One region of the Paenibacillus andongensis genome, then DNA from elsewhere that is predicted to be linked to it. Evidence: riboswitches for the same ligand, from Rfam matches in the RefSeq annotation. Region 1 holds a riboswitch; the other holds the start of a gene.
What was found. Region 1 has a riboswitch for S-adenosylmethionine ahead of NYR53_RS23180 (hypothetical protein). Riboswitches for the same ligand answer to the same signal wherever they lie in the genome.

Region 1 (12,709 bases):
CAGTCATATGGATTTCCTCCCTAATTGATTACTGGCGACCTTTTGTAAGGATTCGGAACGTGATGCCGAATTTATCCGTAACATTGCCATAAGCGGGGCTGAAGAAACTAGCTTGAAGCGGATTGTTCACTTGACCATCTTCCTTCAATGCTTCAAAATATTGGGTAGCTTTATCTTTATCGTTGGTTTGAACAACTATGGTGATTTGTGTTCCCTTCTCGTAGGTGCTTCCTGTGATATGATCGGTAATCTGTAGTTCCGAATCGCCGATTTTCAAGATAGCGTAATTAACCCAGTCCTTCTTTTCCGGAGGCAGTGGAGCTTTGGGATCTTCCGGCATGTCACCGAATCGCAGCATATAGGCGACCTTGGCATCCAGTGCCTTTACGTAAAAATCTATTGCTTCCTGGGCACTTCCATTCATTTCAAGAAAAGGTATCAAACAAGTACTCACAATAAACAACTCCTTAGTTTAAATGTTCTTTCAGGGGCACCCCGGTATTCTTCCTATGATCCGGTTTCCCTTGTCACTTACTATGTCGTAAGTCAGCGAGGAAACGTGACGGATACGGGTGAAATTTTTTTAGGATGAGTAAAATGCAGATTTCGTACATCTCCCTGTCACGTTTGCCCAGTTTCGTACGACATATAAGTAAAAAGGAACCGAAGGAAGGAATATGATATATGAACGATCATGAATGGCTTGTGGAACAATTCGAGGCGCATCGAAATCACCTGCAAAAGGTGTCTTACCGGATGCTCGGATCTTTAAGCGAAGCGGATGATGCTGTACAGGAGTCATGGATTCGTCTTAGCCGCACCGATACTAGAGAGGTCGAGAATATGGGGGGTTGGCTGACAACGATAGTCTCTAGGGTGTGTCTGGATCTGCTGCGAAATCGTAAATCGCGGCGTGAGGAGCTTACGCTGGTGGATGTACCTGAACCGGTTAATAGCCGTCAGGACGAAAGCAATCCTGAGCACGAAACATTGTTGGCCGACTCTGTTGGTCTTGCGATGCTGATGGTCCTTGGAAATTTGAATCCCGCCGAACGCATCTCATTCGTATTGCACGATATTTTCGCCTTATCTTTCTCGGAGATCGCCCCGATTATAGGGCGTAACGAAGTTGCAGCCAGACAACTTGCAAGCCGTGCACGCCGTCGGGTTCAGGGAGCGAAAGCGACTGCGGATTCAGAGGATTTCAAGCGAAAACGGGAGCTTGTAGATGCTTTCCTAGCTGCGTCGCGTTCTGGAGATTTTGAGAAGCTTCTTGCGGTATTAGATCCCGATGTTGTGCTCCGACAAGACCCTGCGTTTCCTCCGGTCGCAGCATGGCCAGTTGTTCACGGTGCGGAAGCTGTGGCCAAGGGCTTCGCTGGTCGCGCTCAGGGTGCACGGCCGGTGCTCGTGAACGGATCTGTAGGCGTGGTTGTTGCTCCTCGCGGTCAAATGCTTTTCGTACTCGAACTCAAAATTGTGAATGGCAAGATCACCGAGATCGACATGATTGCCGATCAAGCGCGCGTTCGCCAGCTCGACTTAGCAGAAATGAAGGATTGATGGGTCAGATTCAAAGAGCTACAATAACATTAAATATGAATACAAAGCACAAAAACGCACTGTCTTCGACAATGCGTTTTTGTGCTTTGTTGAAGATCATGTCTTTACTGCTTTTTCCATCTGAAACAGCCAAAGGTGTATTGCCTAAAGTAACTCATAACCAGGAATAGCACTCATACAATTTGTTCTCACTCTCAGTAGGATTCAGTTTTCTCACGAATGCTCACTTATTCGCAGGATCTCACCTTTGCCAGCTATGCGGAAGTGTAGCTAATGTTTTAGCATTTCGGAATTGTAGCCGGGGCTAAGGTTGTTATATCTGTTGAATAGCGGTTCCCACGGTGCGATGACAGCTGTTACCACTTTATGGATGAAAATCGGATCGTTCAATGCAATTTGCTCCGCCTCACTATCATTTCTCGTAATCTCTTGAATTGAGTTCATTGGCTATTCAAAATTAACTTCCTTATCTAAAATTATTTCTTTTGGCGGGTTTTCCATTGGAATAGCATAGGGTTTTAAAGCAAAACTTATTTCGCTAATATTATTCGGTAGTTGCGGGGTGACCAGATAGCGTACTTGTGCTTGTCCGCCACCGCCATGAGAACCATTTCTGCGAACTTGGTACTCTTTGCTCCCTTTCACTTCTAAAAGCAATTGTGGACGAATATGACCAATATGTTCGCCATTTTCGAGAAGCTTTATTTCAAGAAATATAATGCTTCCATTTTTATGTTGCATCGAATGTGTTAATTGGTACTCAAAATCATCAACGATGGATTTCTGCATAATTGGAATTACACTAAGTAGTTCCCCTGGTTCATCAGGCATTACAGAATAGCTACCTTCATTAAGGCTATGGATTAACCAATTAATTTGCGGTATATCCATTTCGTAACTTGACGCCCACTCTTGTATAATTTCCTTCGATGGGAAGAATCTTTTACCTTTAGCAAGACTTTTCCGCTCCTTTAAAAGTCTTATTAGACTTTCGTCAATAGATCTAAATTCCTCGTTATATTCGTTTAGCATCGGTTTAAATTCACTCCAAGCCATGTAAGTCTCATTCCTCCCTAGGGGACGTGATAGTTCTTGCCCGAGTTTCATCACAATTCGAACACTAATAATATTAACACATATTGGAAGTATGCTGCCCGTTAGTTGCATTCCAACTCATTATTCAACTAGTATCGCATAGTCATGATTGAACAGGGAATGTGAAATCCCTTGACATCAGAATGCTTTATAGTAATATAGAAATAATCGAATATGTTGAATTTTCTTATCAAGAGTAGGTGGAGGGACTAGCCCGATGAAACCCGGCAACCGACATACCTTTGTCAAACAAAGGAGTGCACGGTGCTAATTCTTGCGGAAACGCTGCTAAGTGAATCCGGGAGATAAGAGCGAGGATATGACTTTGAATTTATGACCTTTCTCTGACTCCAGAGAAGGTCATTTTTGCTTTCATGAACTAACTAAATTTGTGTAAAGGAGGGACAGGATGCCGATCACGACTCCTGACAATATTACTATGGATGAAGCTGTCGAGTATCACCAGGATATTCATCCCCTTCGTATTACTTTGCTAAATTTGGAAAAAACGGCGATTGGTCTTTCTTTTGAAAGTTTGCAGCAGTGTAAGATTACCCGAATAGAATGTTTTCGATTTGACAGTGAGCTTGCAGAAAAGCTGAAACTTGGTCATGGGACAGATGATTTCTGCGGGATAATTGCAATCTCTACAAATACGGGAGCAGTTGGCTTAAGGAAATTTGCGATCCCTTGTAAAAGCCTGAAGTTCGATTTGACTATGTGGGCTGCTCTTTTTCAGCGAATCAAGGGTCTGACCTTGATGGAGAGCATGAACTACGCACTACTAAAGCAAGAGGCATGGGGACCCGTGAGATTCGAATTAATTGAGTCAGTATTAGTGGAACTAATTGGACAACTTGCATTAAAAAACTACGAGGATCAAAGATACTTCTGGGATCGAGCATACTTATTTGATCATACGCAAGCGTACATCTCTTTTTAAGAGATTGTGGTACGAAGCTCAAGGAGTAGCTTTCGAGGCTGCTGCTCCTTGTTTGTTTTCCTTTAACTTACGAGATAAACCAGAACGGGATAACCCCAGAAGTAATCTTCATATTTGAGGTATGAATACCATTCGCATTCAATATATTTGGGGTCATATCCATTCACCGTCATTCGGAATAACGACTTTATTGAGTAAATTTTTTGAGGATAATTTACTGCGTAGCATCTCGCGTGTTATAAGGCAATGATTGATCGTATCCATATGAACAGCAACTACACGAGTATATGGCGCGTATGCGATAAGCTCGAATACGTCATCTTCATCCATCGTAATCGCATCGCCGTTCACGAATCTTGCCCCTCCAGCGTTGATAATTGTCATATTGGGTTTATAGGTAACAAGTGCGGTCCTCACATCCTCACACCAGATCGTATCTCCCGCGATATACAGTGTGGGCTCCCCCTGTGCCTGAAAGACAAAGCCGGATACCTGCCCCATTTTCTGACCAATTTCACCAGTTCCATGCTGGCCACCCGTACGATGAATGGTTATTCCCTGGAAGTTCACGGAGGTTTGAATCTCCGTTATATCTGTAAATCCAGAAGAGCTGATAGCATCCCTATCACCATGCTGGCATAATATTGCCGACGACTTGGGTAGCATCCGTGTTGCCGTTTCGTCCCAGTGGTCGCGGTGCAAATGCGTTACGAGGACAGCTTTCGGAGCGAGCCACGCGTCCAGCGCGCCGGGCAATGGGACGAGTGGATTGCGCCGTTCGTTACTAGAATTGGCGATCGGCGGATTGACTCCCTGATCACTGAACATAGGGTCGATTAAGAAGGTTGCTCCTGCATATTCCAACCATAAAGTCGCATGGCGAATGAGTTGAATGTTCATTTAAATACCCCCTGAATGGTTCATTAGTTATAATATTGATGATAGCATCGGCCCAGCGTCAGATACATAACTTCATGAACGTATTCAGTTAGATTTACTTTCACCTTGAAAGGAGAGCATGCCAAATGGCCAATCAATCAATTGACGATATTGACCTGCAGATTTTGCAAGCTTTGCTAAACAACGCGCTCCTCACCCACAAGGAGATCGGAGAGATTGTTCATCTCACTGGACAGGCGGTTGGTGCACGAGTACGCAAACTGCAAGATCTAGGAGTTATCGATGGGTATACGATTCGTTGGAATCCCGAGAGAATCGGGCTCAACGTTCACGCCTTTCTAATCGTGTTCATGAACTCGAATCAAGCGCATCAAGCCTTCCGTAAATTCGTCCATTCGGCCGAGTCCGTGACGGAGGTGCATCGCGTAGGCGGAGAAGGCTGCTATTGGCTATGCATTCGGACCAGCGACGGTTCCGAGTTGAACAAGCTGTTGGAGGAAGTTCTGAAGTACGGAAATTATAAGCTCAGCCTATCAATTGAGAAGATCAAATAGCTCCGTTAGTTCAATTGAATTTTTTTCAATTTGGACCCAATGGTCTGCCTGGCGTTATGAGTCATTCTCATTCCGCTCTTTCGTTTTATGCTTTCTTCATTTTGATTTATTCCTGATGCAAAGTCCATAACGGGGTACGGAATAACCAAAAGCTTCATATCATGACATCAGGCCAAATAATTAGGATGCGGGGTTGGATGGTATGATAGCAAACGAATGGCGGCAACCCGAAGCCGTTGGAAATGTCGGAACGGTATGGCCGCCCGGGATTACCGGTGTCAAGATCTATGGGAGCCTTCCTCCGGGAGTGCATTTTATCGGACCGGTACATGGTTATTTCCATTTTCCAAATCACATGATTGCACCAATGTATCTAGGATTTTCGAGTGTCGGCACGTATCTGTATTATTAGAAATTTGAGGCCGCAAGGCCGCAGAGCCACCGACAACCTCTATTGCACCATCCTGCCCTTTCAATTGAAAAAGAGGAGCTGCATCGACTGCAAGCTCCCCCCGCTATCTATCGTTATCGTTAGGTAATCATTTTAAGCTGTCGAGCCAGTTACTAGCATTTTTTATAAATAAACCCTAAAACATCCGTCCACGTACCCATTCACTTATTTGAAAAGCCACTTCATTTACTCCTGTTTCAGAAGTATCAACGGTCGGCATTGGTGGTGTGTATGCATTGTCAGCATTTTCAAGCAACCATTTGGCAAAGGATTTATGATCTTGAATCATTTCCTCTGACCAGTTCCTTGCACGTAATCGTAATTCACGGGTTTCATCGTCACAATGTAAGTTCAAATAGTAAATATGCTTGAAGTATGGATAATCCTCACACTTTTCAACATCCCAAGGCATCATGGTTCCACATATGATAGATACACGTCCGCTTTCAGCGATATTTCTAGCAACACGAAGCCAAATATTTTGAATTTTGCTCCAATCGTCTCCAACAAATGGATGAATAGCATCAATGTCGAAAATATCAACATCTGGTAATAACCCTCTGAGATCCTTAATAACTGTTGTCTTCCCTGAACCACTTGCACCTGTTACTATAAACAACGGTAATGTTTCGTCCATAATTCTTCCCCCTTGAAATGTTATAAATTATTTTCTACCTTAGGAGAAAAACCAAATATTGTAAAGTGAAAGTTTGAGTTAGCTTGCTACGATATGAGAAAAACGGCTTAAGACGTATAAGTTTTAAACACCGCTTGCTTACGTGTTGTTGCATTTTGTACAACATTTCGCATGCTAATTAGCGTTTTTCGCGTCATTGTTGCATTCCACATACAACAATTTCGGCCAAAATCCGCTCAATCTCACAAAAAAGGGATAAATTGTTGTACATCATACAACATCTGCAGCAAACCCAGAAAAAACCAAGGAAATTGTTGTACATTGTACAACTTGCCTACTTGTTTCCTCCTTTCTCCCGTGAGCCAGAAAACGAAACCACTGGAGAAATTAGTCACTTACCGAATGGCTATGCATATATCCACATCCTCATTCGGCTCGACCAAGTCTGTCGCTAACGCTGCTAATCAGAAGAAAAAACAGCCAATCCATTCTGGACGGCTGCTTTCTCTGCTTGAAGTCTTTCACCTACATTTCATTCCACAATTTCCTTAAGTTATTCATGCCAATCCGTGAACCGATTTCGCAGTCTTCCATCCCTTCGAATTCTACGGTTACATAGCCGTCATAGCCCGAGTTTTTGATCAGTTTTATGATTTCTCTGATCTCGATATCCCCATGGCCAACAATCGCGCCCCGTAAGTAATTGCCGTTTGTAGTCCTGAACCAGTTCCCTTCTCCTGGATCTTGATAGTACGGTCTGAAATAAAAGTCTTTAAAATGGATTAAGGACGCGTAAGGCAGATTTTTGCGAACACCGACAAGCGGGGCTTCGTCCACACACATAAAATTGCCTACATCCAATGTAGTTTTAAAATTATGGCGGTTCACTTCGGCCAGCACACGCTGCACCCGGTCACTTGCCTGCACGGAGAAACCGTGATTTTCAATTGTTGTCGTAATGCCGTAGTTTGCCGCATAGTCGGCAATAATTTGGCTTCCGCGAACGATGAGCGGTAAACTGTTTTCAAAGTACTCGATTGTCATTTTCTCCGGAGGCAGTGTGAAGGCGGTAACATCATGGCGCATATGCCTCATGCCTAATCGATGCACGAGATCAACGTGCTGCTTGACGCGCTCCATCTCCGCTTCGAACTCTTCTTCCGTCTCCTGCACGAAGTTAGCGGGAATGGAATAATTCGATAAGTCGATGCCGAGCGAACTCGCCTTATCCCTGAGTGCATCCGCCAGCTCTAGGTTATCCACAAGCGTATAGCCATAAGGAACGAGCTCCAGATGCTCGCCGCCGTTGTCTTTCACCCATTGAACAACATCCAGAATGGTCATTTTTTCCGACTTCAACGCCGGCAATAAACTATATGAACTAAGCCCGATTTTCATCTTCATACCTCCGAGCATTCATTAATTAGTCCGTTTACCAAGTAAGCGGCAAATTTGCGCACGATCGGTGTCGCTGCGCACGCGGTAAACCGGACTCTCAGTTCGCTTGTCTCTACCGCTGCAAACTTGTCGATTTTTTTGTGGCCGATGGCGCTTCCACTTACAAGCTCCACCCACTCGCCCTTACACTTCGCTTCGAGTACATATTCCCGAACCCGTTCGCCATGTGCGATGTCTTCCATCAATATCACATGGTCGACGGATTGCTCGCCATCCAAATGTAGGGTTACTTCCATGCCTTCCCCAGTTGTGACAGCTAGCGGAGCATCAAACCGGCGACGGATTTCATCGCCCAGTTCGATTACACGCTGCACGTCCACATCCGGCAGTAAACCGCGGTCATCGGGAGCTATATTTAACAGCAGTGTCGCGCCATGCCCCACTGATCGGTAATAAAGATCCATCAAGTGTTCCAAGCTATGGAGGCTGCTCTCGTCATCCGGATGCCAAAACCAGTGACGTTTGCGGATCGGCACATCGCACTCCGCAGGCACCCAAGACGAAGTTCCTTCCATCCAAGTAAGCATGTCGCTTGTGAACATGCTCTCTCTAGCGCTTTCCGCCGTATTCCAGCATGGGTATGGGGCGACGCCGTCTTCGTTTCCAACCCAGCGAATCGTAGGCTGTCCCATATTGAACACCATCGCATCCGGCTGGTACTGGTTAACAAGTCCGATAATTCTTTGCCAGTCGTACTCCCGTCCCTGAGAGCCCGCCCCATCAAACCACACCTCGACAAGCGGGCCGTATTGTGTCAACAGCTCCGTCAGTTGTTCCACATAGAAATCGTCGTATGCCGCTTTGTCCGAATAGCACGGCTCATGGCGGTCCCATGGCGACAAGTACAAACCGAACTGCAAGCCTTCCTCCCGGCAGGCATCGGACACTTCGCGGACAACGTCCCCTTGTCCGTCTTTCCATGGGCTCGACTTGACCGAATAGTCGGTTGTCTTCGTTGGCCATAAGCAGAACCCGTCATGATGCTTAGCCGTCAAAACAAAATATTTAAACCCGGCCTGTTTGGCCGTCCTCACCCACTGGTGCGCATCCAGCTGCGCTGGATTGAACTTCTGCGGTGAGTCCGTGCCCTCTCCCCATTCTTGATCGCAAAACGTGTTCATGCCAAAATGACAAAACATGCCCAACTCCAAGTCCTGCCAGGCCAATTGCTGCAGGGTCGGTTTTGCTAAAACTTCAGTATCCATGACTGAGCCACACTCGCTTTCTTTCAAATATGATCTTCGCTTTATGCTATAGCAGTCAGAAATCGCATAGTTCCGCCATCCGATCAGATCCGAAGGCGGAACATAGTTTGCATTACTTTTTGGCAATTGCCTTTTGATAGATTTCGATATACTTGCCTAACTGCAGGCCGTCAAAACCTTTTACATAGCTATCCCAATCTTTCTCGATGTCTTTGCTGCCCGTAATGAACTGCGCCATGTTCGACTTAATGTAATCGCGAATTGTCGTTTTCAGTTGGGCTGCTACTTCCGCATCTTCCAGTGCGATGAACACGCTGGACGGGTACATTTGCTTCGATTGGAAAGGCTCATATTTCGCCGATTCACGCTTCAGTCGAACTTCGTATGCGCCTTCAGCAAGCGGATCTTGAAGGGCTGCCCACGAATCGCGGTATTGGAACGTACGGAGAGACGGACCGATCTGTTCCCAACCATCGTTGTGCGTCGTTTTAGTATCAGCACTCGGAATAATGGCATATTTCGCCGGCTTGCCATTCATGTCTTGCTCGCCGTCCTTCGCTTTGCGCCATCCTTGGTTCTCCGGCCCGTGCTCCTCAAGTACGATCGCTTCTTCCGTGTACAAGTAATCAGCCAATCGAATTGCGGCAATTTGCTGTTCTTTCGTCGCTTTATTCGTTATCGCCATCTGCGAGCTGCCCACTCCCGCAAAATACCCTGCTTGCTGCACACCATTCGGTCCTTTAAGCGGAGGGACGGTTACATACTCTTTATGGCGCGGATGTTTTTCGTCCGGCGAGTGCGCGTAACTGATCAAAGCAGTCGTTATACCTCCCATCACATTTGCGTCCTGGCGGTTGCCCAACTGCTGAATCGCATCGGAATTTTGCGTAAATGACGCTGGATCGATCAGTCCTTCCTTGTATAACTTGTTCAAATACAACAATCCCTGCTTCCATTCTGCCTTATTTGCGGACAAATCCACTTTGCCATCCTTCAACTGGAGGAACGTGCCGCTGTCTTTGTCAACTTGGTCGTCGATAATGAATGAGTTCATCAAAAAGGAGGCGATGTTGCCTGCCCACATGTCGTCGGAACCCGTAAGCGGAATTTCGTCTTTTTTGCCGTTGCCGTTCGGATCTTTTTCCTTAAACGCTTTTAGCACTTCGTAAAACTCATCCGTCGTTGTCGGCAGTTTTAGCCCCAGCTTATCGATCCATGACTTGTTAATCCAAAGCTTCTGGGCGTAGTTGCAGTGATAGCATTCGTTAATTTGCGGAAGCGCATAAATGTTGCCATCCGGTGCCGTGATGGAGCTCTTCAGATAAGGCAGATCGGCCATCGCTTTCTTGAAGTTCGGCGCGTATTTATCAATCAAATCGTTCAGCGGGATAAACACGCCCTGCTTGCCGTACTTCATCTGCTCATCTTTTGTCAAGGACCCATGTAAAATTACTTCCGGATAATCACCGCTTGCCAGCATGAGCTGTTTGCGGTCGTTAAGCGCTTTGTCAGGTACGAGATCCCATTTAATTTGAATGTTCGTCTTATCCTGAACGTATTTGGTAAATGTATTGGTCTCCATATTCTCGATGCTGGCGAGCTGAGGTGCAAACATTTTAATCGTCATCGGTTTCTTTACGATCGGGTATTGTCCTACAGGTGAGAACACATCAGTCGCGACAGGCGCGCTGGTTGAAGGTGTGTTTGCCGCAGGCGTACCTGATTCTGTGCTGCAAGCGCTCAAAACGAGCGAAAAGCTCAATGCTACCCCCATCGTACCCGTGTAAACATTATTCCATTTTTTCATATTGACGACTCCTCCCATTTTATCGAACCCTGCCATTTGAACCCAAAGGAAGTAATCTAAGCTGCACGACGAACTCACCACCACCTTTCATGTGAATTGGGCTGTTTGGCAATCATAGCGCTACCCTTTCAATGAACCAATCATGACGCCCTTCACAAAATGCTTCTGCACAAACGGATATATGATCAGCACGGGAGCACTCGCAACAACGATAAGCGAATACTTGAGCAAGTCCTTCAGCCCCTGCTGAGCCAACATTTGATCGACTTTGGACACCATGGTCGGATCGATCGTGTTCAGAATCAGAATGTTGCGCAGCACAATTTGCAGAGGGAATAAATTCGGCGATTTCAAGAATATCAAGGCATCGAAGTAAGCGTTCCAATGGCCTACAGCATACATCAGCGTCAGCACAGCCAGAATCGGTTTGGAGAGCGGAAGCACGATACTGGTAATGAACCGGATATCGCTGCACCCATCAAGTTCGGCAGCTTCGGCAATTTCATCGGGAATCGTTGTCTGGAAAAAGGTGCGGGCGACAATAACCTGAAACACCGCCATCGCTCCCGGCAAAATCATCGCCCAGCGAGAATCGAGCAAATGCAGGTTTTTCACGACCAGATAGAACGGGATAAGCCCTCCGTCAAACATCATCGTGATGACCAGAAGTACCATAATCAAATTGCGGCCGTAGAACGTTTTTCTCGCCAGCGGATAAGCAAGCATGACAGTCAACGCAACGTTGACGGCCGTACCGGCGATTGCATAAATGAGCGAATTCATGTAACCGGATACGATTTGCGGATTGCGGAACACCGCTTTATAGCCCTCCAGCGTAAACTCGACTGGAAATAACCACACCTTACCGGATACAACCGCTTGCGGCGAACTAAACGATGAGCTGATGATAAAAATCAGCGGGAACAGGACGACGATCAGCACCACAGTTAATAGCATGTAGATGCCGAGCAGAAACAACCGGTCGCTCTTCGATTCCCGAATCGTTGTCGTTTTTAACATAATTAATCCTCCTTACTTCACGGACTGACGCTCGGATTTGTGCGCAACTTCGAGTTCTAGCAGCTCCGTCTGTTACCATAAGCTCGAATTGGACAGCTTCTTGGCTATATAATTGACACCTACGAGAAGAATTAGATTGATGACTGAATTAAAGAAGCCAATTGCTGCTGAGAAGCTGAAGCTGGAGCTTAGCAGACCCACCTTGTACACATAGGTCGAAATGACTTCCGACGTGCTGACATTGAGTGGATTTTGCATCAAATATATCTTTTCGAAGCCAAGCTTCATAATGTTACCTAAATTCAAAATAAGCAGGATCACAGAAACCGGGATAAGACTTGGGATATCGATATTAATGATCTTCTGCGGTCTAGACGCGCCATCCACTTTAGCCGATTCATACAGTTCAGGGTTAACGCCTGATAGAGCCGCTATATAAATGATCGCACCGTAACCCGTATACTGCCAAACATCTGACCAGACATAGATCGATTTGAACAAGCTGGGAATGCCCATGAAGTTCGTGTTTTCCACGCCGAGCATGTGCAGGAACTTGCTGATGATTCCGACATTCGGCGACAAAGTTACGATAAGAATGGACACCATGATAACCGTTGAAATAAAGTAAGGCGCATAAGTGACCATCTGTACACTCTTTTTGAAAAATCCATTACGTATTTCATTCAAAGCAAGCGCCAGTATGATCGGGGCTGGAAAACCAACAAGCAAGCCGTACATACTGATGCCGAGCGTGTTCTTCATATACAACCAAAAATTCGGCGACTCGAAAAATTGTTCAAAATATTTCATACCGACCCAGGGGCTTCCCCAAATGCCTTTGATGACGTTATAGTCTTTGAAAGCAATGACGACACCGGCCATCGGAATGTACTTAAAAATAACCAAGTAAAGCAGCGGCAGCAATACGACCAAATATAATTGCCAGTGACGCTTCATCTTTTTTCTAACCATGTTAAAAGATGACTTGCTGCCGGTCATTGCCGTTTTATGCTGCTTGCGAATCTTTGGAGGTAATGACGTCCTTATTTCCTTTTGTATGATTGACATAAGCTCCT
Region 2 (12,709 bases), 1.1 Mb from region 1:
ACTTAGCCACGCAATAATACCCATAAACAAAAAAACAGCCAAACTTGCAGCCGTAAACCATCGAGAGGAAGTAAATAACGCGAGAACACTTACCGTAATACCAATGAGAATAAGGGCATACAACCAAGCTTTGTGTTTCATCTCAGCATGCATAAGCAATTGGAACTCCTCCCAATAGGAACCTAAATGTTAGTTTTTGTTACATTATATCGAAAATAGAAGATGTTGAAAAGCAATAAAAAACAGAGACCTTTTCAGATCTCTGTTCTTTTATTGCTTTTAAGCTTATTGATAGTTCATTATTTATTTTGGTTTTGAGTATTCGTTTGTTGCTGCTTGTTCGCTACCGATGTTTCCGCAGCAAATTCTACGTCTTGAGCTACATTCGAGCTCAAATTTTTATTCTTGTTATTCTTGTTCTTAGCCATGTTCAATCACCTCCTGTAAGATTAGGTTTTCCCAAACAGGAGATTTTATGTTGGAAATGTTCGCATATTGAAAAGCTGCTTTTCGTTAAAGGGCTTTGGTAGGTGCGATTATCTCATCTTTTAGTTGATTCCAGATGAGCTCGGTCACTTTCCCTTGTCCCTCTTTGACGATAAATACTTTAACCGTCCTCTTGCCCCATTCTTTGTAAACCTGATCCTTTGTGTCGAAATACAGATCAATTTTCTTACCTTTAATTGCACTTCCTGTATCTGCAACAACGCCATAGCCATAACCGGGAATAAACAAGACAGTTCCAAGCGGGAAAACGCTCGTGTCTGCAGCGATCGTTGATAAGGATTTATCATCCCGCTTTACTTTAATACCTGAATACGTGATCCCATACTCAGGATGGTCCGGATTTTTCCCTGTTGATTCCTTACCTGCAAAATAACCGGTGGCTGTCACTTCGACTGCTTTGAGCTTGGACAAATCTGAGTCTAACTTCGGAACATAACGATAGTTGATTTGCTGCAGGTTTTCTTGCCCGACCGGCTGTGAAACAGGTGCCGTTTTGGCCAGAATAACCTTTTGCTGTTGATCTTGTATATGGGTGACGGTATTTGCCGTCGTGTAGCTTTGGTTGCTTTTGCCCGTCGTCTCTTGTCCGAAAAGTGCCATCAGAACAACGATGATCGACGCACTAAACCATTTAGACTGAGTCAAAAAATTGGTTAACATTACTATTATTTAATACCTCCCCTACTATTGCAGGTTGTCCAATACCTACCACCTTTAAACCTTCGGATGCAGACTCACTGTTTAAGGTGCCCTAATCACGCTCCCCTATACATACCCAATTAACTGAATTTGAAAACAAAAAAGCAGAGAAGAATATCTTCTCTGCTTCATTTATAGGTTATGAGTCTTAAAGCTTCTTGCTTATTTCCTCGTTAATCATGCCAATGACTTGTTCAATCGGATGGGTACCTAGATCCCCTTGACCACGTTTTCGAATAGATAAGCTTTCGCTCTTCACTTCGTTTTCACCGACAACTAGCATATAAGGAATTTTCTCCAACTGCGCTTCTCTAATCTTATAACCCAACTTCTCATTGCGATTATCTGCTTCAACACGAATACCAGCTTCGCGTAGACGCTCAGTCACGAGATTCGAGAATTCTTCGAATGCCGGAGACACCGGAATGACCTTGGCTTGGATAGGCATTAACCAAGTTGGCAGCGCACCAGCGAAATTCTCAAGCAAGAAGGCTGTCATACGCTCCATAGTACTGATAATCCCTCTGTGAATAACGACTGGACGATGTTTTTGACCATCTTCGCCTGTGTATTCAAGCTGGAAGCGTTCTGGGAGCAAGAAATCAATTTGCGCTGTTGAAAGTGTTTCTTCTTTCTTGAGTGCTGTTTTGATTTGAACGTCAAGTTTAGGACCATAGAAGGCAGCTTCACCCTCAGCCTCGTAGAAAGGAAGCCCTAACTCTTCTACAACTTCACGCAGCATGCGTTGGGAAGTTTCCCACATTTGATCATCTTGGAAATACTTTTCAGTATCCTTAGGATCCCGATAGGAGAGACGGAAACGGTAGTCTGTAATTCCGAAATCCGCATAAACCTGACGAATCAAGTTCACAACGCGGGAGAACTCTTCTTTAATTTGATCCAAACGACAGAAAATATGAGCGTCATTCAGTGTCATGGCACGAACACGGTGTAGACCTGTTAAAGCTCCTGACATTTCATAACGGTGCATAGTGCCAAGCTCAGCAATTCGAATCGGCAGATCACGGTAGCTGCGCATATCGCTTTTATAAACCATCATGTGATGCGGACAGTTCATTGGACGTAGAACAAGCTCTTCGTTGTCCATCACCATTTTCGGGAACATATCCTCGCTGTAATGATCCCAGTGACCAGATGTTTTGTACAACTCAACATTAGCGAGAACTGGCGTGTAAACGTGTTGGTAACCCAAACGCTCTTCCAGGTCGACAATATAACGTTCCATTGTACGTCTTAATTTAGCACCGTTTGGCAGCCAAAGCGGCAATCCTTGCCCAACCTCGCGTGAAAAAGCAAACATTTTAAGCTCTTTGCCCAACTTACGGTGATCACGTTTCTTCGCCTCTTCCAATAGATGCAAATGCTCATCCAACTGCGCTTTCTTAGGGAAAGCAGTGCCGTAAATACGCTGCAGCATTTTGTTCTTCGCATCTCCGCGCCAGTAAGCACCGGCAACGCTCAATAATTTGAATGCTTTGATTCGGCCTGTTGATGGAAGATGCGGCCCGCGGCATAAATCAAAGAATTCACCTTGGTCATAGATCGTTAGTACCGAGTCTTCCGGCAGGTCACGAATCAATTCCAGCTTAAACGGATCTTCCATTTCAGTGAAAATGCGAATCGCTTCCTCACGGGAAACAACACGGCGAGTAATCGCCAAATTCTCACCTGAAATACGCTCCATTTCCTTCTCGATTTTCACCAAATCTTCAGGATTAAGCGGTGTTTCCAAATCGATATCATAGTAAAATCCGTCTTCAATGACAGGTCCAATCCCTAATTTAACAGCTTTCTCACCATAAATACGTTTAATCGCCTGAGCCATCAAATGCGCTGTGCTGTGACGATACATCTCTAATCCCGCTTCACTATCGAGTGTTAGAATTTCTACGTCTGCATCATTTTCCAGAGAGAACGACAGATCCACGGATTTCCCGTTAACTTTGCCGCCAATCGCATTTTTCTTCAGTCCGGATGAAATGGATTCCGCCACTTGTTCAATGGTCGTCCCAACCGCGTACTCTCTAACCGCGCCATCTGGTAATTTCACTTGTACAACCATGTTTGTTCCTCCTAATATAGGGATCTTTGAGCGTAGCTCAAAGTCTCTCCGCTTTGGGATCTTTGAGCACAACTCAAAGTCTCTCCGCTTTGGGATCTTTGAGCGTAGCTCAAAGTCCGATTTTAGTACATTTTTGAACGCAAAAAAGCACACTGCATCCCATAAGGGACGAGTGCGCTCAGCTCGTGGTTCCACCCTAGTTCGATTCGCTGCATGCCCATAGGGGTAAGGCGAATCCTCATCAGCATTCGGTAACGGGAATGATTCCGGTATTGTATACTAACGATCCTGCTAGTCAGGTCGAATTCCACAATACGGCTACAAAGGGGTAAACGATCTGAATAGCTGAAGGAGATTGCAGCCTAGTCTCCTCTCTCTGAGCAGTTCTTGCAGAAAGTTCATGTCTTTGATAGTAACGCCTTCGATCCCTATTATAATTGCCTCCATGCTCAAGGTCAAGGGGACAGTTGATCTTGTTTCTTGGCTTCACCCAAGAAGATGTCACAAGTCCGGCAATAAGAACAGACCGTTGTTCGATCTTCAAATATTTGTCTAATCGTCTTGATGATCGTTAATTCGGGATCTCGCGTATGGATGTAGATATTTGCCGGAGATACCGTAATGAGTGTGCTGACAATCATGTCCTCGAAATTAATATCTTTTTCAAGCACTTCTAACTTAAAGGTTGTATCGAATTCATTCGCGTCTATGAGTTCAAGCTGATCATTCAGGATGACAAACTCATGCCCGCCTTTATGTATAAGATGAGCAACAGGGATCTTAGCTTCCTGAATATATACAAAGTACTGCAATAGTGATATAAATTCCTGATACTGGCGATCCATCATAAATTCATCAATGGCATACTCAGCTATCTCTCGAAGCTCTTCGGTATAATCCTGTAAGCGAAATTTGAGGAAGCCATCCAAGCTTAGCCGAGGGGATTCCTCCAGAGACTGTGTGAGCTGCTCCGTTAACATTTGTTTGCGGCGAAGTTTTGCTGAGCTGCCATTCAAAATAGGCAATTCCTCAATTACAGTTTCCACACACATGGATTGCTTACAGTACCCTTCTATGGCTTCCAAATCGTCTATGGCTTCATATTTAAATTCTTTAACAATCAAAGCACGCAAAATAAGCAGCTCTTTCTCTGCGATGATATGATCAGCCAATACGCCAGCTAGTCCATCCCTTACTTCCTTATGAATGGAAGATATTTCACTTTCCTTCATCCTCACTTCTATTCGAATGTAAGCATGTGTTTCATGTAAATCAAATGGGACAGTTACTCCACTTTCAGCGATATGTAAAAGCTTCAGCTCACGTTCTATCTGAGCGCTTAGCGAACGTACATAGGCCTCATCGGCATTCATGACAACAATGGCAAACAGTTCCATAGGCTAACTCCTTTCATCAATACATCCTCCTCCTAAGAGTATATGGTCGATAGGAATCAGATATACAACGAACAATTTGCCATTTCCATTCTTCATTTTTTTGTCAAATCTATTGGTTTATCCATTCTTTTTATTTGTAAAAGCTTCTATCTGTAAAGAAAAAGCCTCCAAATTGGAGGCTTTTTTGTAGTTATTATCCTAAGTATGATTCAAAAATACTTTTGACAAGCAAGAATGGAAGTGCACCAATTGAGACAAAAGCATAAAAAAATCCTTGAAGAAAATTTTTGAATAATTTCACAAGAATCACTTCCCATCTTTTTTGTCTAAATTGTGAACTAATTCAATTATACTCTTTTTTCAAAAACAAACATGAAAATTACATTAATTTTTTCACAACTTGTCCAAGTAAATGCATGTGCATTTAAAACAAAAGAGAGCAGCCGTAGCTGCTCTCCAAATGACATTCGTTTAGTTTTGCATCACGAAATCTTTATCAATAACGAGCGACTCATCGTCAAACACTCGCAATGTTTGATACTTCGTATTGCGCTGTGCTGGAATTTTCCCTGCTTCGCGAATGATTTGCAGCGTGGAGTTAACGTTGACCTTGTGTGTCGTACCCGCCGCGGAGACCACGTTCTCCTCAATCATCGTACTTCCAAAGTCGTTACAGCCATAGCTTAGCGTTTGCTTGCCCACTTCAGGTCCCATCGTCACCCACGACGATTGGAAGTTAGGAATGTTATCCAGCATAATTCGGCTAATAGCCAACGTCTTCAAATACTCTTCAGGCGTGACTTTCTCAGCCTTCATGTTCGTATTATCCGGTTGGAATGTCCACGGAATAAAAGCGAGGAAGCCTGGTGTATTGAGCTTCTGGAACAGGACATCATCTTGCGCATCACGGATACGCAGCATATGAAGCGCACGTTCTTCCATGGATTCGCCAAAACCGATAACCATAGTACCTGTCGTATGCATTCCAATTTTATGAGCGGTTTGCATAACGTCCATCCAATCGCGCCATGAACCTTTTAGCTTACTAATTTTGCGTCTAGTGCGATCATCTAGAATTTCTGCACCGCCACCTGGCAAAGAATCGAGTCCAGCTTCGTGCAATTGACGAACGACTTCCTCGAGAGATAAACCGTCCGAAACATCCTTCATTTTCATAATTTCAGCCGGTGAGAAAGAATGCATTGTAATGTCAAAACGTTTCTTAATTTCTCTAAGGATATTCGTGTAATAGCTGAATGGAAGATTCGGATTCGTGCCGCCCTGCATAAGGATTTCGGTCCCATCTACATCCAGCGTCTCTTGGATCTTCTGGAAGATGGTTTCATCCGGCAATACATAACCTTCTGATGAACCCGGTGGACGGTAAAACGCACAAAATCTGCAATAAACGTCACAAATATTCGTATAGTTAATATTCCGCCCAATGACGAATGTCGTTATGGGATCGGGATGCCATTTCTTCATTATCTGATTGGCGGTGTCGCCAATCTTCTCTATTTGATCGGATTCGAACAGCGTAATACATTCCTCTACATCAATTCGTCCGCCTGACTGTGCTTTATTTAAGATGCGATCAATCGGTTTCATAGCTACTCACTCCTTTACTTTCTGAAAGCTTGTATCCACTCATCGTACCATATTCATGCCAAAAAAGCAGCAATATGCTGCTTTTACCAAGGTGTATGCCATTTGAAATATGACTAATTTTCGAATTCATGGAGGTCTAACCGCGAAGGGCTTGTTCCAAATCTTCAATAATGTCTTCGATATCTTCAAGCCCTACCGAATAGCGCACAAGACCGTCCGTAATGCCGCGCAGTAAGCGAACTTCCTTCGGCATCGAGGCATGTGACATCATAGCCGGATAGGATAAGATACTCTCCACTGCGCCCAAGCTTACCGCAACAAGTGGAATACGTACTTTGCTTAATAGCTTTTTCGCTTTCTCGCCGGATCCAACATCGAACGAAACAACCGCTCCATAGCCTAAAGACTGCTTTTCATGAGCTTCTCTACGAGGGTGGTTTGGAAGTCCAGGGTAGTAAACAACATCAATATCAGGCTGCTCTGAAAGCCAATTTGCCAATCTACGGGCACTAGTTTCGGACATTTCCATACGAGCTCGCAAGGTCTTCATCCCACGGATCAACAGCCAAGAATCTTGAATGCCGAGCACATTCCCCATGCCATTCTGGATTTGTTTCATTCTGCGACCTAAATTGTCATTAGCAACTACAGCTAGCCCAGCAAGAACGTCACTGTGTCCGCCGAGGAACTTTGTTGCGCTATGCAGCACAATATCGATACCCAGCTCGATTGGCCGCTGATGGTAAGGGGTCATGAACGTATTATCCAGCATCGTAAGCAAATCGTGCTCTTTAGCAAAAGTAGCAACTTCGGCGATGTCTGTAATTCGGAGTGTCGGATTCGAAGGTGTCTCGATAAATACGGCTCTTGTGTTAGATCGCAGCGCTGCACGTACTTGGCTTATATCGGTCATATCAACGAATGTTGACTCAACACCCATACGATTCATAATCGTTGTCAGCAGGCGATAAGTACCACCATAAACATCTTCGGTACAAATAACATGATCACCCTGCGACAACAGCATGAAAGCTGATGAAATAGCCGCCATACCTGAGGCGAAAGCGAAGCCGCGTGTACCGCCTTCGAGTAATGCAATGTAGTCTTCCAAAGCTTGTCGGGTTGGATTACCAGAACGCGTATAGTCATACTCTGGCGAGACTTCTAAGTCGGCTTGATGAAAGGTCGAGGCTTGATACAGAGGCACACTGGATGCCCCTGTCGCTTCATCGATCTCTCCACCGAAATGAATGAGCTTCGTTGCGAATTTGCCATGCGGCTTACGTTTATCATCTTGTGGATGGCTCATTACAGCGAATCTCCTTCCAATTCGGCTTGCGCCTTGCTGAGGGCATTCGAAAGATCCGCGATCAGATCATCAATATGCTCGATGCCAACAGAGAAGCGTAAAAGACGGTCATCTACACCGATTTGTTGACGAATTTCGAGTGGAATATCTGCATGTGTTTGCACAGCCGGATAGGTCATAAGTGATTCGACACCGCCTAAGCTTTCCGCGAAAGCAATGAGCTGGATGTGACGAAGAATCGGTTCAATCAGTCTCGCATCCGTTACTTTAAAAGAGAAAATGCCCGTGTTTCCACTCGACTGCTTATTTTGAATTTCATAACCAGGGTGTGTTTCAAGTGCTGGGTAGTAAACTTCACCGATCAGCGGGTGTTCCAATAAGAACTTCGCGATGGCCGTTGCATTCTGCTCATGACGCTCCATACGAAGCGCAAGCGTCTTCATTCCCCTCATAAGGAGCCAGCTATCTTGCGGTCCAAGCACAGCACCAATGGAATTGTGCAGGAAAGCCATCTGCTCTGAGAGTTCTTTGCCCTTGGTCACGATGAGACCAGCGAGTACGTCATTATGACCGCCGAGGTACTTGGTTGCGCTATGAATGACGATATCAGCACCAAGCTCAATAGGGCGTTGAAGATATGGTGTTAACAACGTGTTATCGACAATTGATACGATACCCTTCTTACGAGCCCATGTACACACAAGTTCAAGGTCTGTAATCATCATCAGCGGATTCGTCGGTGTCTCAATGACAAGCCCTTTGGTATTCGGCTGGTACGCCGCTTCCAGCCCATCTAAATCATTCGTATCAACATACGTAGCGGTCACACCGAAGCGCGACATGATTTTCTCAAGCAGACGATACGTACCGCCATATAAATCCAAGGAAACAATCAGATGATCTCCTTGGCTGAAATAAGCGAATATGGTTTGCAGCGCAGCCATTCCTGAGGAACAAGCAAAGCCTGCATCTCCTGACTCTAGTTGAGCAATAGCATCCTCGAGCACCTTGCGAGTCGGGCTTTTGGTACGTGCATAGTCGAATCCTGTACTTTGCCCAAGCTTCGGATGACGGAAAGCAGTAGCTTGGTAGACTGGGAAGCTGATAGCTCCAGTAACGGGTTCTTGAATAGAGCCAATTTGGGCGAGACGACTTTCGATTTTCAACAAAGGGAGTTCCTCCTTAAGGGTATATGGGTTCGAATTACAATTGCGAGCTTGCCAAGCTTTCGTTGATGTTCGTGTTCAGTTCAAAAGGCGTTTCTTGATAGACATAGTAATTCAACCAATTGGAGAAAAGCAGGTTCGCATGAGCTCTCCAAGTATTATAAGGCTGTCTGCTCGGATCATTATTCGGGTAATAATTTTTAGGAATATCGATGGAAAGCCCTTTACTGACATCCCGATCGTATTCCCATTTCAATGAACAAGCATCATATTCCGAATGTCCGGTTACGAAAATATGCTTTCCATCTCGCGTTGCGGCGATATAAACACCGGATTCTTCAGATTCCGATAAAATCTCCAAATCCGGACATTGCTCAATGTCTTCACGACGAATATCCGTATGACGCGACTGCGGTACATAAAAGACTTCATCAAAGCCGCGCAGCAGCTTTGTATTCGGTACCTGAACGGTATGAGGAAATACACCGAACATCTTAGTATCGAGCGCAAACTTTCGCACACCGAAATGATGATATAAGCCCGCTTGAGCTGCCCAGCAAATATGCAGAGTAGAAGTGACGTTATGCTTACTCCAATTCAGGATTTGCGTCAATTCCTCCCAGTAATTCACATCTTCAAACTCCATCTGTTCAACAGGAGCCCCCGTGATAATCATACCATCCAGCTTTTCATCTTTAATATCGTCAAATGTTTTATAAAACATTTCCAAATGCTCAACGGAAGTGTTCTTAGAAGTATGAGTTTTAGGATGCAGAAGCACGAATTCCACCTGCAATGGCGTATTCCCGATTAAGCGCAACAGCTGCGTCTCCGTCGTTTCTTTCGTTGGCATCAAATTCAATAATGCAATTCGAAGTGGACGTATATCCTGGTGATACGCGACAGATTCGTCCATGGTGAAGATGTTCTCTTGGTTTAAAATTTCTTTGGCAGGCAGGTTGTCAGGAATCTTGATCGGCATCCTGTTCACTCCTCTTCATAAGTTTTAAATGGGTATTAAACGCAAAAATGACCTTCTCTGGAATCAGAGAAAGGCCATGGAAAATCAAAGTCAATGTCCTTCTCTTATCTCCCAGATTCGCTTTAATCAGCGTTTCCGCAAGAATTAGCACCGTGCATCCCTTTGCTTGCAAAGGTTTGTCGGTTGCCGGGTGTCATAGGGCTAGTCCCTCCACCTACTCTTGATAAGAAAATGTAACGTATGCGATTAAAATTATCATACTATAAATTCAACCAAAGTCAAGGCATGAAATGATTGTCTAGAGAAGTTAGAGCAAAGAAATTGCATCGGTCTGTCCACTTACAATAAAATCGATACAAAATGTATCAAACTAATATGTTTAAGCAATCATAAAAACGGGTTATATGATATTAAACCATTAAAACAATCATATACATAACAACATTCTATTGATAAACCATGAAAAGAGGTCACCTATGTCAACCCAAACGATCGACAGCTTCTCCGCTTTTGCTTCATTGAATCGCTTTTTCGCCCTCATTGAAACCACAAAACCAACCATACAACAAGCTGAGGATGCCGCAGCCCTGTTATGCCGTATCTACGGTGCTAACAGTGAAGAAGAACTGCTGCAGCGTGGTGATCCTGAATTAATTGAGATTTACAAAGAAATTAAAAACAAAATTTTGAAAGCCGCCATGTAGTCATGGTGGCTATTTTTTTGACACCGCCTCCGTGTTATTTCCATACATTATCTAAACGACACTTTACCCAATTTCTGCAAACTTTTATGGCTTGAAACGTAATATATGAAGGGTTATACTAGACAAGTATTCGACACGGACGAAAAAGGAGGGCATACGTTTGGACGGAGAACCGAGGAGTAGAACCTGCAAGGATCTTGAACAATTTAATAGTGTAGGAATGCAGTCGGTTATTCCTTCATCCGGAGCCTTGCTCTAACTGATGAACTAACCGACTGATTCCATTCAAAGGGGTGGATCAGATGAAAACACGGTGGGTTCAGAATGGCATTTTTACGTTGGTTGATGACGTGACTGTCGCCCTAACACCTCCAGAAAGAGGCTTTTATTGGATTGATGCAGGGGTAGAGGACTTAGAGATCCTTCAACCTTTGTTCCATCTTCATGATTTGGCCGTGGAGGATTGCTTAAGCGAAGAGGAACAACGTCCCAAAATTGAGTTCTACGATTCGCATTATTTTATCGTTATTAATAGTATTCGATTTGATGATGAAGAAATTTTCCTTCGCGCACTTAATCTATTTCTAAGCAAACATGTCATTATTACCGTTACTAGACAAAAAATTAATGAACTTCGAGCTTTGAAACCTTTTCTCTGGGAAGAGGAAGTAAACAGCGCTGATCGTTTTCTATACCATCTGGTCGATCTTGTCGTCGATAATTATGTGGCGGTCGGTGACCGTATCGAGGCCAAGATTGAAAAGCTGGAAGAAGATATCTTGGTAGCAACGAAGAAGTCGCATTTGAATGAAATTATCGGTCTTCGTTCAGAGATTCTATGGCTCAAAAAAGTGCTAGTTCCTCAGCGCGATGTGATTGGAACACTTGGCAAGAAAGAGCTTAGACTGATCGACCATCAGCTGCAAAAATATTTCGGAGACATTTATGAAAATGCCGTAAAGATCGTGGATACGTTTGATACGCTGCGCGATCTCATGGGCAACTTACGAGAAGCCTATCAGTCTAGCGTCGCTAACCGAGCGAATGAGATCATGCGTGTTTTCACAGCAACTTCGACGATCTTCATGCCTTTGACATTCATTACCGGCGTGTTCGGGATGAATTTTGATAACATTCTCGGTCTTCATGTGGCTCATGGCGATGAAATTGTATTGGCGTTCATGGGTGCATTGGGCATAGGCATGTATGTATTATTTCGGAAAAAAGAATGGCTATAGATACCTTATGAAAGTGGAAATTTCAAGGGCTTCTTGAAGCAGTAATGCTATCAAGGAGCCCTTTTTGTGTTGTTTAAATGAGCTTAATTTTAACGAATTTCCGTTTCCCCACCTGAATAATATCCCCATCCTGTGGGGTTATTTGTTCATGTATATGCGTGATCTTCTTTTCATTGATTTTCACTGCCCCTTGTTCCACACTGCGTCTTGCTTCCCCGTTGGAAGCTTGCAGTTCTAGTAAAACGAGAAGCTTGATGATGGTGATTTTGCCTTCTTCCAGCTGGCTGATGTTTAGCGTCATTTCTTCGATGTCTTCGGGCAAAGCTCTCTTTTGGAAAACGGTGATGAAATGCTGCTCTGCCTCTTCTGCCGCCTGCGCACCATGATACATCTGCACATATTCCTTAGCCAGCTTCATCTTGGCATCCCTCGGATGGATGTCACCTGCTTCCAGCCCTCGTTTGAGATCATCCAAAGAATCATTCGAGATGGCCGTTGTTAATTCGTAGTATTTGGTCATGAGCGAATCCGGAATCGACATCGTTTTGCCGAAAATTTCGTTAGGAAGTTCATCGATGCCAATGTAATTTCGCAAGCTTTTGCTCATCTTCTGAACACCGTCCAAGCCTTCGAGCAGCGGCATTAGAATCGCTACCTGTCCATCTTTCATCTCATAAGCACTTTGGAGCGTTCGGCCCATCAAAATGTTGAAAGTTTGATCAGTTCCTCCCAGCTCAATGTCACTTTCAAGAGAAACGGAGTCATATCCCTGCATTAAGGGATAGAAAAACTCATGAACGTGGATCGGCTGATTAGCTGCGTATCTTTTGGCAAAATCGTCCCGCTCCAGCATGCGCGCAACCGTTACTTTACCTGCCAGTTTCAGTACATCATCGAATTTAAGCGCTCCAAGCCAGGATGAATTGTAGTAGAAAGTGGTCTTGGTCAAATCTAATATTTTGGATAATTGCATCCGATACGTTTGCGCATTGTGCTTAACATCATCCTCTGACAGC

Region 2: it holds a riboswitch for S-adenosylmethionine, as region 1 does, so the genes downstream of both, metA (homoserine O-acetyltransferase MetA) here and NYR53_RS23180 (hypothetical protein) in region 1, are expected to answer to the same signal.

What each region holds. Positions count from the first base shown of each region.
Region 1 is NZ_CP104467.1:5,099,908-5,112,616, forward strand. It holds gene NYR53_RS23155 (DoxX family protein) at 1-7, opposite strand, end outside; gene NYR53_RS23160 (VOC family protein) at 29-454, opposite strand; gene NYR53_RS23165 (sigma-70 family RNA polymerase sigma factor) at 685-1,563, shown strand; gene NYR53_RS23170 (hypothetical protein) at 1,834-2,007, opposite strand; gene NYR53_RS23175 (hypothetical protein) at 2,011-2,619, opposite strand; SAM riboswitch class I at 2,843-2,970, shown strand; gene NYR53_RS23180 (hypothetical protein) at 3,068-3,601, shown strand; gene NYR53_RS23185 (MBL fold metallo-hydrolase) at 3,755-4,501, opposite strand; gene NYR53_RS23190 (Lrp/AsnC family transcriptional regulator) at 4,627-5,055, shown strand; gene NYR53_RS23195 (hypothetical protein) at 5,258-5,467, shown strand; gene NYR53_RS23200 (AAA family ATPase) at 5,643-6,143, opposite strand; gene NYR53_RS23205 (sugar phosphate isomerase/epimerase family protein) at 6,669-7,541, opposite strand; gene NYR53_RS23210 (alpha-L-fucosidase) at 7,544-8,806, opposite strand; gene NYR53_RS23215 (ABC transporter substrate-binding protein) at 8,919-10,613, opposite strand; gene NYR53_RS23220 (carbohydrate ABC transporter permease) at 10,734-11,633, opposite strand; gene NYR53_RS23225 (ABC transporter permease) at 11,706-12,632, opposite strand.
Region 2 is NZ_CP104467.1:6,197,328-6,210,036, forward strand. It holds gene NYR53_RS27685 (methyl-accepting chemotaxis protein) at 1-141, opposite strand, end outside; gene NYR53_RS27690 (hypothetical protein) at 300-428, opposite strand; gene NYR53_RS34365 (3D domain-containing protein) at 514-1,167, opposite strand; gene thrS (threonine--tRNA ligase) at 1,355-3,289, opposite strand; gene ytxC (putative sporulation protein YtxC) at 3,745-4,686, opposite strand; gene mqnC (cyclic dehypoxanthinyl futalosine synthase) at 5,158-6,294, opposite strand; gene NYR53_RS27715 (trans-sulfuration enzyme family protein) at 6,431-7,603, opposite strand; gene NYR53_RS27720 (aminotransferase class I/II-fold pyridoxal phosphate-dependent enzyme) at 7,603-8,769, opposite strand; gene metA (homoserine O-acetyltransferase MetA) at 8,807-9,751, opposite strand; SAM riboswitch class I at 9,853-9,981, opposite strand; gene NYR53_RS27730 (hypothetical protein) at 10,228-10,455, shown strand; gene corA (magnesium/cobalt transporter CorA) at 10,758-11,693, shown strand; gene tyrS (tyrosine--tRNA ligase) at 11,767-12,709, opposite strand, start outside.